Regions from separate parts of the Bacillus sp. MUM 13 genome, predicted to be linked through region 1. Evidence: riboswitches for the same ligand, from Rfam matches in the RefSeq annotation. Region 1 holds a riboswitch; each other region holds the start of a gene.

The links. Region 1 has a riboswitch for cyclic di-GMP ahead of BIV59_RS22830 (anti-repressor SinI family protein). Riboswitches for the same ligand answer to the same signal wherever they lie in the genome.
Region 2: another riboswitch for cyclic di-GMP. It lies ahead of BIV59_RS11320 (EAL domain-containing protein); the one in region 1 lies ahead of BIV59_RS22830 (anti-repressor SinI family protein).
Region 3: another riboswitch for cyclic di-GMP. It lies ahead of BIV59_RS24485 (HAMP domain-containing protein); the one in region 1 lies ahead of BIV59_RS22830 (anti-repressor SinI family protein).

What each region holds. Positions count from the first base shown of each region.
Region 1 covers NZ_MLYQ01000040.1:47,078-52,657, reverse strand. The annotation lists gene BIV59_RS12160 (helix-turn-helix domain-containing protein) at 1-9, opposite strand, end outside; gene sipW (signal peptidase I SipW) at 315-887, shown strand; gene BIV59_RS12150 (TasA family protein) at 964-1,575, shown strand; gene BIV59_RS12145 (LPXTG cell wall anchor domain-containing protein) at 1,673-2,383, shown strand; gene BIV59_RS12140 (hypothetical protein) at 2,404-2,589, shown strand; cyclic di-GMP riboswitch class I at 2,792-2,879, shown strand; gene BIV59_RS22830 (anti-repressor SinI family protein) at 2,908-3,069, shown strand; gene BIV59_RS12135 (helix-turn-helix domain-containing protein) at 3,176-3,502, opposite strand; gene secA (preprotein translocase subunit SecA) at 3,835-5,580, shown strand, end outside.
Region 2 covers NZ_MLYQ01000038.1:53,677-59,256, reverse strand. The annotation lists gene BIV59_RS11340 (DNA alkylation repair protein) at 1-692, shown strand, start outside; gene BIV59_RS11335 (VOC family protein) at 938-1,285, shown strand; gene BIV59_RS11330 (hypothetical protein) at 1,708-1,965, opposite strand; partial or broken gene BIV59_RS24045 (IS1595 family transposase) at 2,045-2,171, opposite strand; gene BIV59_RS11325 (alpha/beta fold hydrolase) at 2,422-3,249, shown strand; cyclic di-GMP riboswitch class I at 3,479-3,563, shown strand; gene BIV59_RS11320 (EAL domain-containing protein) at 3,937-5,553, shown strand.
Region 3 covers NZ_MLYQ01000068.1:9,847-15,426, forward strand. The annotation lists gene BIV59_RS24480 (methyl-accepting chemotaxis protein) at 1-379, opposite strand, end outside; partial or broken gene BIV59_RS24485 (HAMP domain-containing protein) at 374-1,156, opposite strand; cyclic di-GMP riboswitch class I at 1,254-1,342, opposite strand; gene BIV59_RS23760 (hypothetical protein) at 1,617-1,754, opposite strand; gene BIV59_RS16150 (nucleotidyltransferase domain-containing protein) at 1,865-2,590, opposite strand; gene BIV59_RS16155 (Dph6-related ATP pyrophosphatase) at 2,594-3,277, opposite strand; gene BIV59_RS16160 (class I SAM-dependent methyltransferase) at 3,380-4,135, opposite strand; gene BIV59_RS16165 (terpene cyclase/mutase family protein) at 4,535-5,580, shown strand, end outside.

The sequences.
Region 1 (5,580 bases):
ACCAATCATATCGACTCTCCTTATTAAGTAGTATTTACCTCTATTTTACATTATTAAGAACAAAATGTTCTTTAATAAATACAAAATAATGAGGAAATGGAAGAAAATTCTTGAAAAAGAATGAAAATAGTTCTTTTTGTGGAACGAATGGGCGATTTTTGGATTTTAAAGATTGCTACCTTTGTACTATACTTCAAATATAAGTTCAATAAAAAGAACGAAATAAACGAAATATACAAATATCATCCTTTTTAAAGAACTTGTTCTTTAAAAAGAACATAATATTCATCAATTAAAATAGGCAGGTGTTTATCGTGAAAAAACTGATTAAGTTCCTAAGTAATGCATTAACCTTCGTACTCGCGGCTTTATTGATTTTGATGGCATTCTTCGTGGTTTCGTCCAAAGCTTCAGGCGGCACTCCGCAAGCCTTTGGATATCAGCTAAAATCCGTGCTTTCCGGCTCCATGGAACCGACATTCCTGACAGGCTCAGTAATTGCTGTTAAGCCCCTGAAAGCTGCTGAAAAAACACAGCTGAAAAAAGGCGACATCATTACGTTCCAGGCTGGCGAGGATAAAACAATCACTCACAGAATTCAAAAGGTTATAAAATCTGGAGCCAATGTTTCGTATCAGACAAAAGGCGATAACAACAATGCTGCTGATCTGGAGCCAGTGCTTTCTGCCAATGTAGTAGATAAATATAACGGATTCACGATTCCATATGCGGGATATTTCATGAATTACGCTTCATCGAAAACAGGTTCAGCACTGCTGATGATCATTCCGGGCTTGCTGCTTCTGGCTTATGCAGCAGTTTCCATCTTAAAAGCCTTAAAGGAAATTGACCCTAAGAAAAACGAGGATAAAACAAAAACAGCTTAAAAAGGTTGCATTTCCTGCAGCAATGCAGGAATCAATATAAATTACATACCCACTAGGGTCAGGGAGGAAGAAAGAAATGAGTCTTAAGAAAAAATTAGGTTTAGGAATGGGTGCAGCTGCACTAGGTTTATCATTAGTCGGCGGAGGAACGTTTGCATACTTTAGTGATTCTGAAACAACAAACAATACATTTGCTGCAGGAACTTTAGATCTAAATGTTGATCCTGATATCATCGTCAACGTGAACAACATTAAGCCTGGAGACAAGATAAACCGTACATTTAAACTCCAAAACAATGGTTCTTTAGATATCTCAAAAGTGTTGTTAACAACTACTTATGAAGTTACAGATGCACAAGGTAAAAAGAATGATGATGATTTTGGAAAGCATATCAGGGTAAATTTCCTGAAGAATGAAGATAAATCGGGAATTCTTAATCCTAACAATGTGATTGTCAGTAAAACATTATTTGAATTAAAAAGCATGACTCCTGACCAAGTGAAAAATTTAAGTTTATTTGAATTGCTGGGTAAAGAGAGGAGCGGACTACAAGCTCATACTGAGGACAACTTATATGTACAATTTGAATTTGTCGATAACGATGCAGACCAAAATCAATTCCAGGGAGATTCTATCAGCCTTCACTGGAAATTCGATGCTCAACAAACCAAGGGTGAATCAAAATAATGAAATAGCTAAATAAAGGCGGGAATTCCATTCCCGCCTTTATTTAAATTAATTGTGATGCTGTTTTTAAACTACATGGTGATTGCGGGGTAATGCCGTGCATAAAAAAAGGCTATTGGCAAAGCCGGTTTTGATTATTGCTGCATTATTGGTGATTTACAGCTTTATCTATCCAAGTGTCTCTGAAGCATCGGAGCAGGAAATTGATATTGAAACAAACCCAGATCAGTTTTTATTTAAGGTAGGAAACTTAAAGCCAGGTGACTGGATGCCTCGTGAAATTACGATTCGCAACGCGGGCAAAAGGGATTTTAATTATTATTCTTTTGTTGAAAAAAAGCATTCGGAAAAAGAGTTATTTGTAAACCTGACATTATCCGTTCAAGACAAGAATAATCATTTCTTATACAAAGGGAAGTTAGCTGATTTTAAGGGATTTCCTCCCCGCTTCTTAAAGAGCGGCAGATCAGAAACTCTGCAATATACCGTTAAGATGCCAGAGGAGCTTGGGAATGAGTTCCAGGGTTCTGCGGCAGCAGCTCTATTTAAATTTTATGCCCAAGAGCCGGATTCTGCTGTAACACCTCCTTCAGGAAATGCCGGCGGCACTTCTCCTGATCATCATGGCAGCATGCCTGGACAGCAGCAAAACATGGATACAAAGCATGCTGACCATAACCAAACGGGAGAAAAGCTTCCTGATACAGCAACTGATACTTATAACATTCTGCTGGCTGGAGTATTTTTGACTCTTTCAGGCGGCACATTGCTTATTTTGCAGAAAAGAAAAAAACGAGAACGGCATTAAACAATAGAGGAGTTGTCAGTATGTACCGGAAAAATTGTTATAAATGCCACAGGCCTTCTTTTAGCAGTGCGGGTGATGGCCAATGGCTATGTCCTGTATGCGGGGCTGACTTAACGGATCAAAAGCTATTTCAGGCTGTTTCAATAGAAAATAGCCAGCAGAAATATGAATCTGTTAAAAAAAGCTACTCGCCAGGAAAGAAATAAAGAAAAAACTATATGGTTCGACATGAAGTGCAGCTGCCTCTGCCGTTAGCACATTTCCATCTTGCTAAAAAATGCGAATTGTTAAAATTTAGTATAAAATGTAAATAAATAGTTGGAAAATTCCTAAAATAATCGACAAGAAACAGCATAGGTTAACCTGCTTAACTATTATAATAAGAAAACTAGCTGATTTTTTTATGAATGCAGAAAAAGGCAAACCTATTGAAAGATAGGGACGCAAAGTCACGGGTCTAAGGGTGGAATAATGCTATGGCGGCCGGTCTGCCTGAAATACAAAGGTATTTTGGGAGGTTAATGATGGGAAAGACTGTATTGGATCTAGAGTGGGTTGAATTAATTAAGGAAGCTAAATTAATTGGAATTAACAAGGACGATATCAGGCAATTTCTCTTATCAAAGCAATCATTATTCAATCAGGGCGGACCAGAGACTTGTGAAAATACATATACGGAAAGCTGATGTAATTTGAAAGCCCTTAAACAAACGGCAATCTGGCCGGTTGTTTAAGGGCTTTGTCTTGGCGAATTTTCATACTTAATTTGCTTTTAGTTCCTGCTTATGATCACTATTCATCTTCTTTTTTCAATCTCCACTTGTTGAATTCGATAAACTCACGGAACTGGTCTTTGGTCACTCCAGAATCCATGGCTTCCTGAATGATATTCAGCCAGTCGGCATCCAGGTTTTCGGTGTCAGGCTCATCATGCAAAAGTGAATCTACCGGCACCCCCAGCACAGCAGATATTTTTTCAAGAAATTGAATGGAGGGGTTTGTTTGCAGGTTTCTTTCGAGTGAGCTTAAATATGATTTAGCTACTCCAGCTTTGTCAGCGAGCTCTGTCATGGACATTTTTCTTTTTTCTCTTAAATTTTTCACGCGGATTCCGATCATGTCACCACATCCTGAAACTTTTTCTTTATTTATCATATATATGTTATTTAATCTAGTCTATTTACATTTTACCAGCACTTATGCTATATAATCCATCTTTTCTTCAAATACAGTAAGTTGTACCTGCCATATAGAAATGGTAATATAAATTGTGGGCTTATTAGGCAGTTTTTTTGCAAAGCAGCCTATAAGAACGGCTGTTAAGAAACATGCCCATCTTCTATTTAAAATCAAAAATGGCCTGGCTTTGCTGCCAGGACAGTTGAAATAACAAATCTATCATTAAGTCAGCAAGTATTATTGATTCTATCGATAAAGAGGAGCGTTAATGAATGCTTAATATATTAAATAAAGTATTTGATCCAAATAAACGTGATGTAAAGAGGCTTCAGCGGATTGCTGATCAAATCGAGGGCCTTGCACAGGAAACGGCTGCTCTCTCTGACAGCGAGCTTAAAGCGAAGACGGAAGAATTCAAGCAGCGCTACCAAAACGGTGAAACGGTGGATGATTTGCTTGTTGAGGCATTTGCTGTTGTGCGTGAAGGAGCCAAGCGAGCACTCGGGCTTTATCCTTTCCATGTGCAGCTGATGGGGGGGATTTCCCTTCATGACGGAAATATTTCTGAGATGAAAACCGGTGAAGGTAAAACCCTTACCTCCACATTGCCGGTATATCTGAATGCAATCACAGGTAAAGGCGTTCACGTGGTTACGGTCAATGAATACCTGGCCAGCCGTGATGCTGCCGAAATGGGCAAGCTTTATGAATTCCTTGGCTTGACTGTCGGCTTGAACCTAAATGGCTTATCACAGGAAGAAAAGCAGGAAGCATACCAGGCAGACATCACCTACAGCACAAATAATGAGCTTGGCTTTGATTATCTTCGCGATAACATGGTGCTATATAAAGAGCAAATGGTTCAGCGCCCGCTTCATTTTGCAGTCATCGATGAAGTTGACTCCATCCTGATTGATGAAGCGCGTACACCGCTCATCATTTCGGGTTCAGCACAAAAATCAACAGCCCTGTATATCCAGGCGAACGCTTTTGTGAGAACGCTGGTAAAGGATACTCATTATACGTATGATGAAAAAACAAAAGGTGTCCAGCTTACGGAAGAAGGAATCAACCGCGCTGAGTCAGCATTCAATATTGATAACCTGTTCGATATCAATCATATTACCCTGAACCATCATATTAACCAGGCATTGAAGGCCCATGTAACCATGCACCTTGATGTCGACTATGTGGTGCAGGAAGGCGAAATTGTCATTGTTGACCAATTTACCGGCCGTTTAATGAAGGGCCGCCGCTACAGTGAAGGGCTGCACCAGGCTATTGAAGCAAAAGAAGGCCTGGAAATCCAGAACGAAAGCATGACTCTTGCGACAATAACATTCCAAAACTACTTCCGTATGTATGAAAAGCTTTCCGGAATGACTGGTACAGCTAAAACGGAAGAAGAGGAATTCCGCAATATCTACAATATGAACGTCATTGTCATCCCTACAAACCGTGAAATTGTCCGTGATGACCGTGCAGATCTGATTTATGCTTCCATGGACGGCAAGTTCCGGGCGGTTGTTGAGGATATTGCTGTGCGCCATCAAAAAGGGCAGCCGATACTTGTCGGTACAGTTGCTATTGAAACATCAGAAATCATTTCAAATTACTTGACTAAAAAAGGCATCCGCCACGATGTGCTGAATGCGAAGAATCATGAACGTGAAGCGGAAATTATTGCGAATGCCGGCGAGCAGGGTGCAGTTACGATTGCTACAAACATGGCAGGACGCGGTACTGACATCAAGCTTGGTGAAGGCGTGAAGGAATTGGGCGGCCTTGCAGTCATTGGTACGGAACGCCATGAAAGCAGGCGCATCGATAACCAGCTTCGCGGACGTTCAGGACGCCAGGGAGATCCGGGTGTGACTCAATTTTATCTATCAATGGAAGACGAATTGATGCGCAGGTTTGGATCTGACAATATGAAAAATATGATGACACGCCTTGGCATGGACGATACCCAGCCGATACAGAGCAAAATGGTATCAAGAGCTGTTGAGTCGGCGCAA
Region 2 (5,580 bases), on a different contig from region 1:
TTATGCAGGAGCTTGAAGGCTTGGGTAAGGAACGCACCAAGAAAATATATATATCCAATGGTGCCCATGAGCCGCTGTTTGGCGTGCCGACAGGGGCTATGAAGCCAATTGCCAAAAAAATAAAAATTAATCAGGGTCTGGCTGAAGAGCTCTACTCCACAGGCAACTACGATGCCATGTACTTTGCAGGCATTATTGCAGATCCGAAAGCAATGACAGAGGCAGATTTTAATCGCTGGATGGATGGTGCGTATTTTTATATGCTGTCCGATTATGTGGTGTCAGTAACTTTATCAGAGTCAAGTATGGCGCAAGACGTTGCCGATAAATGGATTGCCAGTGGTGAAGAGCTGAGAATGTCAGCAGGCTGGAGCTGCTACTGCTGGCTATTAGGGAATCGCTTAGACAATGAGTTTTCTGAAAGTAAGATTTTGAATATGCTTGATCTTGTAAAAAAATCTATTCATGATTCCCAAGAACGAGCGAAATCTGCTATGAATAACTTTTTATACACCACTGGGACTTCCTATTTGCCCCTGCATGAAAAGGCAGTTGAGACTGCAAAGGCAGTAGGTACAGTTGAAATTCAGCGTGACAATAAAAAAAGCAGTTTCCTGAACGCCTGCGAAAGTATTCAAAAAGAAATTGATAGAGGGAGGATTGGGTTCAAACGCAAATATGTAAGATGTTAAAAGTAACTCGCATAAGGTTAAGCTTGAAATTACATCACATAGATTGAAGACGCATCTTTCGGCAATGAAACCCCCTGTTTCTTTTGAATGCCTCGCTGACTAAACGAAAATATTTCCTTCGATTTTGTTTTTAGAGAGAAGAGCGGTTATTCATCAATAGGTACAGGCTGATTGAGCAGGGATTTACGTTTTTTTTCTTGAATTTCTATTGTCAAAAGTAATGTATTCGAGGGGAGATATTTATGATTATTAAAGGTTTTGGGGGAGTATTTTGGAGAACTAAAAATTTGGATGCTACAAAAAAATGGTACAGTGAAGTTTTCAAAATCAAAATAGAAAATTGGAATGGGGCCATTATTAAACCCCACTCAGAGAATGAAACGATCTTTTCTTTCTTTGCTGAAGATGACAGTTACTTTCCTGCAGAACAGCAAGTAATGCTGAATTTCCAAGTTTATAACATTGATGAGACTATTAAGCATCTTGAAGAGATTGGGGTACCTCTTGTAAAAGAAAGGGAGAGCAGTGAGTATGGAAAGTTTATCTGGATTGAAGATCCCGAGGGCAGACTGATAGAGCTATGGGAGAAATAATAAACGTCATATTTTATGAAACGGGCGATTCTTCATTAAGAAGAATCGCTTTTTCTTGTTTGAGTAACAGGCAGGTGATGAAGGGATTTTAATTGATGTTCTAGAATATACATATTTAGGGAATTAACAGAAGGGAAATGAAATATGGGCAGAAATCTAATGTCTTATTTAATCATTTTTTTAGGAATGCATTCTTTTGGGTTCTTGGTTTATTTCACAATCTTTAAAAACTCAACAAAATAAACAAAATATTATAACTCAGGAAGAAAAGCAGAGATATGAGTTATACACACCAAACGGAAGCAACATCATTTTATTTGATAGGCTCTGTTAATATTGAATGTTGAAAAATAAACAAAATAATGGGAAAGATTAAAAAATGGAGGCTTCTCTATCTTGTTTCTAAATAGGCTTGATTTATTTCAGCCGACAATTTTCCCATAGGAAATGATTATTAATCCACAAATCAATGCTACCCCGATGAAGGTAAATAGAAAGAACAGCGGAGAACCTACTACCCCGAAAGCCACTTCTTTTTGAAGTGTTTTAATATTTTCCCAAGAGTTCTCAATATCGGGCTTATAATTCCTTGTTTTTATATAGCCAACTACCATTGTTCCAACTATATAGACTAAATGAATTATAAAGGAAATAACTAATGATTGAATAATAGTCTTCAATTCAGCAACACTCCTCATAACCTTATCTTCCATAATAAACCATAAAGGATATTTTAGTAAACAGCACACTAAAAGAGGACTATATACTAATCTTTGATTGGCGTAAACTATCCTAGGGTATCCGTCATTTCAAAAACAAATGATTAGAGTAAGAATTCTCTAATATGTTGTTTAGTGCTTTTGTTACTACGACTATGCACAAATAACCTTTAACTGAGCCATTTGATAAAAAAAGCGGGGAGTATTGGCGGAGATTTATTGAGAAGGACGGGGACCCGACTAACTGGAAAAAAACCATAGCCAGTTTCTCAGCATTAATGCATCAAACTTAACTAAAGGGCAGGAACATGGCAAAGCAATTACTTTTTATTTATGGTGATAAAGTGATACCTGCTAGTGCGGTTTTAATTTTGTATATTCGAGGATTTTTATATATAAAAAGATTGGGGTGAATATATGTTAATAAAGACGGATGATGAAATTGATTTATATATAGAAGTGAAGGGGAAAGGAATACCATGTATATTTCTCCACGGAGGGCCTGGATATTGGAGTAAATCGTTTAGTGAAACAGCAGGGAGTCTTTTAGAAGATCACATGGAAATGATTTATATGGATCAAAGAGGGTGCGGGCGATCTTCATCTAATACGAAAAATTATTCTTTGAAAAGATTACTGAAGGACATTGATACTGTCAGATTGAAATTAAATATTGATGAATGTTACTTAATGGGTCATTCATTCGGGGGGATTCTCGCTGTAAACTACGCTTATTATTTTAGTCAATATACAAAAGGATTAATATTATCAAATGTAACCCTAAACATGGAGGCATCCTTTCGCCATCAAATAAAAAAGGGTTCAAAAATTTTAGACATAGAACAAATGGAAGTGGAAGGTAATGATCTTATGAGTACGTTCTATGGCATTCAAAGTGAATTATTAAAACGGGATATTTACTTTTCTCTTCAATATAAAAACATAAAAAATAAAACAATAATAGATGAAATTGATAAAGAATTAATGCCTCACCCATATTTTCAGCAATATATATTATCGGAGGAGGAATATTTTAAAGACTTTACTTTGCTTACGAAGGAGATTAAAAAGCCCGCTTTAATTTTATCCGGGCTATACGATGATGCTATAGGACCAGAACACCATCTCTCTTTTAACTTTAGGGAAGGTATTAATTGTGTATTGGATAGCGGACATCACCCATTTATTGAAACTCCTGGTGAGTTTGCGCAGGCAATTATACAATTTTGTGAAATGAAAAATTAAACTTCATAAAGTTGACAAACTTCGGAGCTTTGACAAATTATTTTCTATATGTACAGGTGATTTTGTTAGAGGTGAGTTCTTAAATAGATGCATACTACTGATTTCGGTGTATAAGTGTCATTATCAGGAAATTTGCATGATTAATAACGCAGGGGTTACTTTTTAACCATTATTTCTTGAAATGGAATAAATATCTACTATAATAGTAATGAGTATATTTTCCTAATTGAATTAAAAAAGGCAAATTCATTGAAAAATGGAGACGCAAAGCTAGAGGGACTAAGGCGTAAAAGCTATGTCAGCCAGTTGCCGGTAAGCAGTAAACGTGAGATTTATCGGTCGAGTGATAGGTCTCTTTTTTGTGTGCAAAAAAGCATAGGTTACAGGAGTTAGACGATATTTTTAAAATCAGCGAAAGCCTTTTGGAAAGCAGCGGGTAAATACAGAGATCTATAGGGAACAACTTTGAGTACAGAATATAGCGAATGAAGTATGGTTCACAGCATAATTTTCCATAATGAAAGATGCTGCAATAGCATCCAGATAGTAGTTATTGGCTGCAGAGCAATGGATAGAGGAGCATAAACAAAGAAGAAAACCTTCATATATGTGCGGATAGAATAAAAAAATACAAAATGACCAGTGAATAAAAAGTAGTTCACTATATTGGGGGTGGAATGATATATCATGGAACATATTTATGACTTTACAGAAGATGATTTACGAAGGGCATTGGAAAACGAAGAATTTCTTCTTTACTATCAGCCTAAAGTTAACTTGTTTTCCGGGAAAATTACAGGTGCGGAGGCACTTATCCGCTGGGCATGTCCCATAAGAGGCATTGTTTCGCCTTTAGAATTCATTCCTCTGGCAGAAGAAACAGGATTAATTGTTGAAATTGGGAAATGGGTAATCCGTACAGCGTGCAGGCAAATGAAGGAGTGGCAGGAAAAGGGCTATCCTTCCATGGTCATTTCGGTGAATTTGTCTGCGCTTCAATTTGCCCAGGCAAACCTGGTGGAGACGATTACTGTTATTATCAAAGAAACTGGACTAGCTCCTGAGTTTTTAGAGATTGAAATTACTGAAAGTATGACAATGAATGTAACTGCTGCTCTCCCTGTATTAAGAGATTTAAAACAGTCCGGTGTGAAGATCAGTTTAGATGACTTCGGAACAGGCTATAGTTCTCTTTCTTATTTAAAAGAATTTCCTATAGATAAAATTAAGATTGATCAAAGCTTTGTCCGCAGCTGTACAGAAGAACCCAAGGATGCAACAATCGTAAAAGCAATAATTGCGATGTCCCATCAGCTTGACTTGGAAGTAGTGGCTGAAGGGGTGGAAACAAAGGAGCAGCTGGCATTTCTTCAGAGCAATCTTTGCGATATGGGACAAGGATACTTTTTCAGCAAGCCGTTGCCCCCAAAGGAATTTGCGGCAAACATATCTAAAATTGAAAAAATGATTCAAATCGCCGGAAATACTCATGAAATATGCCGGCAAAGATGGCTGGAGACAGAATTGGAGAAATCCCGCCAAGATCTGCAGGATACTGTAAACCAGCAGCAGGGGCTGATTTTTAAATTTATTAAGAGGGATAATCGATACATTTACACCCTGTGTGCAGGTGAATTACTATCACATGCAAAGATATTGCCGGAACAAATCATTGGAAAAGAGGTTTTTGATTTTCTTTTATACGAAGAAGCTGTCATTAAGCATACTTATTATGAAAGAGCCTGGAGAGGAGAAAATAACCTCACATACGAAGGGCATATCAATGGGATTTGGTATATTGCCTCGTTGCGCCCTATCTGGAAGGATGGCCAAGTTATTGAGGTTATAGGGTCGTGTGCGGATATAACGGAAAGAAAAATGCACGAAGATAAGTATAAAAGATTTGTCGAGTTAAACCCAGAACCAATCATAGTGTACCAGCAGGGAATCATTCAATATGCCAACCCGGCTTGCACAAAATTATTAGGGGCCGCATCCTTTGAAGAGCTGGCCGGAAAGTCCATTATGGAATATTTTCATCCTGATTCTGCCGCGTTGATTGAAAAGAGAATTCATGAAATGAACAAGATAGGTATTGCAATTCCGCCGACTGAAGAAAAAATTAAACGTCCGGATGGATCAATTATTGATATTGAGGTGACTGGTATTACCATTATGAATGAGGGAAATCTCTCATTTTTGATGATGTATCACGATATTACATGCAGAAAATGCAAGGAAGAAGCATTGCAAAAAAGTGAAACTAAATTTCGCCGTTTAGCTGAAATTTCAAAAGTTGTGTAGTCTGAATTTAGTTACCATTCTTCAAGC
Region 3 (5,580 bases), on a different contig from region 1:
TGTCATTTAGCTTGATTATCGCACTGCCAATTTGATTCACAGAGGTATTGATCAGGCTCATCTGCTGAATTAATCGCTGAATGATATAGTTTCCATCCTTCGCTTCACGTGAAGTAAGCGTAGAAGACTCTGAAACTATAAAGGATGATCCGGCAATTTTCTGAATTCCGTAGGCAGTTTCTTCAATAGCAGCTGCACTTTCTTCGGTCGTCCTTAATGTAATTTCATTGCCCTTTGCGACCTTCGCCACATCATCTGATACCTTCATTGAATATTCATACGTTTCTGATGCGTTTGCTGAAAGCTCTTCTGCAGAGGCTGCAAGGTAGCTCGACGTGTCATGAATATTGGTAATCAGCCCATTTAAGTTTTTCACCATCTCACCGATGGATCCTGATAGCCTGCCCACTTCATCCTTGGATGCTGCGGCCATATTGATATCCACCGTCAAATCTCCTTTTGCGATGCTGTCTGCAATGCCAACCATTTTTTTCAAAGGCCTAAGGAGCCTGTTTATGACAAAATAGAGCAGTGACATCATGACAATCAGCCCGGCAAGGGAGATGAGGATCTGATTTAATGTAGAGGAATTTAAAGACTTGTTTATGTACTCTGCCGAATAGTCAATTCCCAATACAGCAATTATTTCACCGTTATAGGTAACAGGTGTAAATACTGTTCTCCAAGTGCCGAAGCTGTCCTTAAAAATATCCGTAACCTGAGGCTTCCCTGATGAAATTGCCAGTTTCGCTGTTTTCAAATGGATGGGGGCAATATCCTTGAATAATTGGCCCGGCTTATAAATTTCATTTAAGTCACTCGTATATCCAATCGGAGCAAATCCGCCCTGTTCCGGTTTCCAAATATAGCTCCAGCTCATGATGCCCTGTTCTTTTTTTATGGAATCAAGCTGTTTTTGAACATTCTTGAACACAAAGTCATCCTTACTTGAAACACTAAGAAGCTGATGAATCTGTTCAGGATTCAAGTTCTTCTCTGTAAGCAGGCCGACACTGCTCAGTTCATGCTGTAAATCCTCCTGCATCTGTTGCTTTAAACTGTAAATACTAGTGCCAGAAAGTATGCCTGTTAAGATCAGCACAGTAATAAAGACAATAATTAAAATCTTGTTCCGCAGTGAAAGCTTTTTAATCATAAGTTTTCTCCTTTTTTAAAATTTGAGGTTCCTGGCTATCTTTAGCCATAAAAAAACACACCTGTTTACGGTGCGGTACAAATTAAAAACTAAAATGTACGGCAGCCCGGCTGTCTTAGCAGTCTAACCTGCCTTAGATCCGCGGCTTTGCGTCCCCATCTTTCAATGAGTTTGCCTTTGGCTAACGATCTATAGATTTTTTAAACAGCCCTATTCCCTCATGTACAAATACTTATATCGGAAACAAACCATAAATATTAACTCTCATTTCAATATTTATATAAATTTCCCACAACTGCCATAAAGAACCTTACTGACTTTTTTAAGCAAAAAAATAACCTCGAATGAATTCATTGACGATCATAAGATGGCTTGTACAGCAAGGGTATTGATATCAGCGCATAAATGACGGCCAGTTTGATTAACTGGCCGATAGTGTGTATCCCGGAGTGCGGAATCTTTAATTTTCTTTTTGCTCCCCATTTTCTTTTTCTGCACCCTGGGCAGCACTTTTTTCTGCTGTTTGTTGTTTAATCTGCTCACGTAAATTTTTCCGTAAATACTCACGCAATTGCTCTGTTCTTTTAATTCTTCCCATCGTCACTGCTCCTTCCATAATCATTTCATCATTAGTATATTATCCCGTTCTCCATTTTGTGTGGACAATATCCCAATTTTCTAATAATTATTCACAAGGGAAGCATTGCATCACTGATTTGTTTTTCCTGATGAAAACCCCTCGAACAGCCGTCCTCCATGTGGTTTTAAGACATTCTCAGTTAGAATGAGTACCCTATTTTTTTCATTGTATTGATAAAACGCACCGAAAGCATCAACAAAGGTTTTCGCAAATTGAGCATCAAATTGTTTTAATGACCGGACAATCCACTTAGAAGATCCGGTCCATTTGCCGTTTGTTCTCAGCACAAACTCATGAAGAAGGCCTGCCAAAGTATTCGCTGAAAAAATCGCTTCTCCCCGGTCATCTGCACCAATGAAATCATCCAATACATCGGTAATAAAGTACCTTTTTACATCAATAGTTTCTTTGCCCCAGCGCTTCGGCCCTTGTGCTAAAATCTCCTCAGCCTCTTTTTTCATTGAAGAAACGAATCCCTCATCTTTCAGGACGATTCCTTCTGAAACCATTTTTGGCAAGCATGGCTTTGCCCTTTCGCAATCGCTTTTAACATACTGCTGATAGGATGTTAAATTGTGCACAAACACTTCAATAGGCCATCCATTTTCAAATATAGATTCTCTGTAAGAAGATGGGACAGCTTGATCAATGATCACAATATCTAAATCAGAGGTACGAGTCTCTTCTCCGCGGACTACACTGCCGGCAAGAATGGCACCCTGGCAGCCTCCAAAATATGAAGCAACAAATTTCTTGGCGGCATCAATCGGTTTTTCCCTTAATACATCCCCCACATTTCATTTCCCCTTTTGTTTTTCAGCCAATGAAAAGGATTCGAACTCCACACGTTTTGTTGTTTCGTATTCGGCTATTTCTCTTTGATTCAATTCAATTTTTTTGCTGAACAAAGGCCCGTCATAAACAAATGTGTGATATTCTCCCGCTTCTCCCATTGGGCAAATATCCATGTTTGCTATTTCCTTTGCAAACTCCCAGTCTATGGTTCTTCCCAGCCACTTTTCCAATTTTTCATCTTTAATCGTACGGATGACCATTGCCCGATAACCTGATTCTATGAAGCGATGAAGATTTTCAAGTGCATCCTTCTTCTCCATCCAAAGTGGATACAAAGCCTCAAGTCCGGTTTTTGCGGCAACATCCTCGCCCCAGTCACGATGCTCCTGTAAATATAAATCTCCAAATGCAATCGCGTCTGCTCTGTACTTTTCTTTAAGGATCAGAACATCCCTAATAAAACAATCCGTGTATGTATCCATATCCACCTCAATAAAATGGATGGGAGTATCCAGGACTTCTGATTGCGCCCTAATCATATCCCGTTTTTCACCATGGCCAAAGGTCCTGCCGATTTCCCGGGATGCAGTCGTTAATAAACATACTACCTCATGACCTTCTTTTCTCAGCTTGCCAAAACTTAAACATGCATCTTTTCCGCCGCTCCAGGACAATAATATTCTCAATTTAATAGTCTCCTTTTTCATAAAGGCAGGATTCTATCCTTGAACATTTGGCAATTACATCATATTTACTGCTGCCAAAATGGCAAGTAATAATCCATTCCTTTATTTCCTTGCCTTTATTATAAACGTCGTTGGAACCATTCTCGCTTTATATAACGAATAGTGCCTTTTTGAGAAATCCTCCTGCTGATTATGGTATTTGGAGGCTGTTTCCCCCTCTACCAATCTTTCAATTGTAAAACCAGCCTTAACTAATTCATTTATATAGGTGCTTAGTTTTCTTTTATATAAGTATACAGGCAGATTCCCGCCTTTAAATGAGCTGTATGAATAAACCTCTTCCTCCTGATAGGATCCCTGCAGCTTTACTATTCCGTCCTCTGCCAGCAGATTCGTGTAAAAAGGATGCTCCCAGCTAAAAATAAAACTGCCTCCTTCCTTAAGATAAGAATAAATGGCAGAAAGAGTCTTTGCTAAATCTGTGGTCCAGCCGAGTGCATAAATCGAATAAATAATATCAAAATACTCATTCGGAAGACCAATAGAATCCTCCATCGCAGCACAAAAGAGCCTGGCATCAGTGTCTTGAAGAACCTCTTGTGCCGTTTTGATTTGTGCTGAAGATAAATCTAATCCCCACAGCTCCCGTGCCTGATGATCTGCCATATATTTCAATGAATGCCCGCTTCCGCACCCAATATCCAGTACCCGTTTATTTTCAATGCTGTCAAACAGCCTAATTTCCTCTTCCGTTACGGTGTATGGCCCAAACTCCGGCAGTGCTTCTTTTCCATAAAATTCAGGTGCCACATCATCCCAGCATTTTTTGTTATGCTCAAGTATTTCAATTCCCTTCATGACCATGCTCCCTCCAGATACCATCTACCATCATACTTTTCGCTGACCATATGCAAAACTCCTCTATTCTTTAGGCTCTTTTGTTATGGCTCTTTTCTTAAAGATAGTTGTTTTTTTAAAAAGTTCTGTGAAGCGATCCTGTTGTTAAACTGGGTTGATTGGAGTGTAAGGTGCGAGACTCCTGTGGGATTAGCGGGAAGGTGAGACCCCGCAGGCAAAGCCGAGGAGGCTCACCGCCCGCCCCACGGAAAGCGAGCATCCTGGAGCGGAGATCAACCCCCTGTTCCATAGAGCAAAGTTTACGAAAACAGCCATTCTTTAATACGGGGATATATGAATGGATGGAGGCAGCGGAGAATATATTGGGAAATGAACAGCTTTTTAAAGGAGGCTGGACGTATGCAAAACACACAGCCGGAAATCGGGAGAATTGCACGGATACTAGTTAAAGATCAATTAACAAATGGCTCCTGGGATTATCCTTTTGAAACAGGATTAGTATCAGATGCCTTTATGATTATTTTATTGAGGATACTAGAGAGAAATGATGAACATTTGATAAGGCAGCTTACAGACAGAATTATCAGCAGGCAGGGAACAAACGGAGCTTGGAAGCTATTCCATGATGAAATTGAAGGGAATTTATCATTGACCATTGAAGCCTATTACGCTCTTTTATATTCCGGACTGAAGCATAAAGACGAACCAGACATGAGAAAGGCCCGCTCTTTTATACGTTCCAGAGGCGGTTTAAAGAAGGCTCGAATGTTCACTAAAATGATGCTGACGATTACCGGCCAATACAGCTATCCGCCCATATTCCCCATACCTCTTGAAGCTGTACTTCTTCCCCCCTCATTTTTTGCAAGCATATATGATTTGTCAGTATATGCACGCTCGAATTTCATTCCGCTCCTTCTTTTGGCAGACCGCAGATTCCAGGCGAGAGTGGCTAATACCCCTGATTTGGGCGATCTGCTGCATACCAAAAGGATTCGGGATGATAGCAGCTGGGAGGAATTAGGAGCCGAGGAATACCGTTCAATATTTTCTTCCATCAAGCAGGGAGCAGAGTCGCTCATTGATTTTACAGCCAATCATCACACTTTTGCGGAAAAAGCAGCCGAAAGATTTATGCTTGAACGAATAGAACCGGACGGGACTCTGTATAACTATTTCAGTTCCACCTTTTTTATGATTATTGCATTGCTTTCACTTGGATATTCCAAAAATGACCCAGTCATCGCAAGGGCTGTTGAAGGACTGAAAGCCACAGCATGCACCATTGGAGGCCATACCCATATTCCCTATACTACGGCACATGTATGGAATACGGCATTGATCAGCTACTCCCTGCAGGAATCCAAGGTACAGTCAGCAGATAACTGCATTAAAAAAGCAAGTGGCTATCTTCTTTCCCGCCAGCATACGAGATACGGAGACTG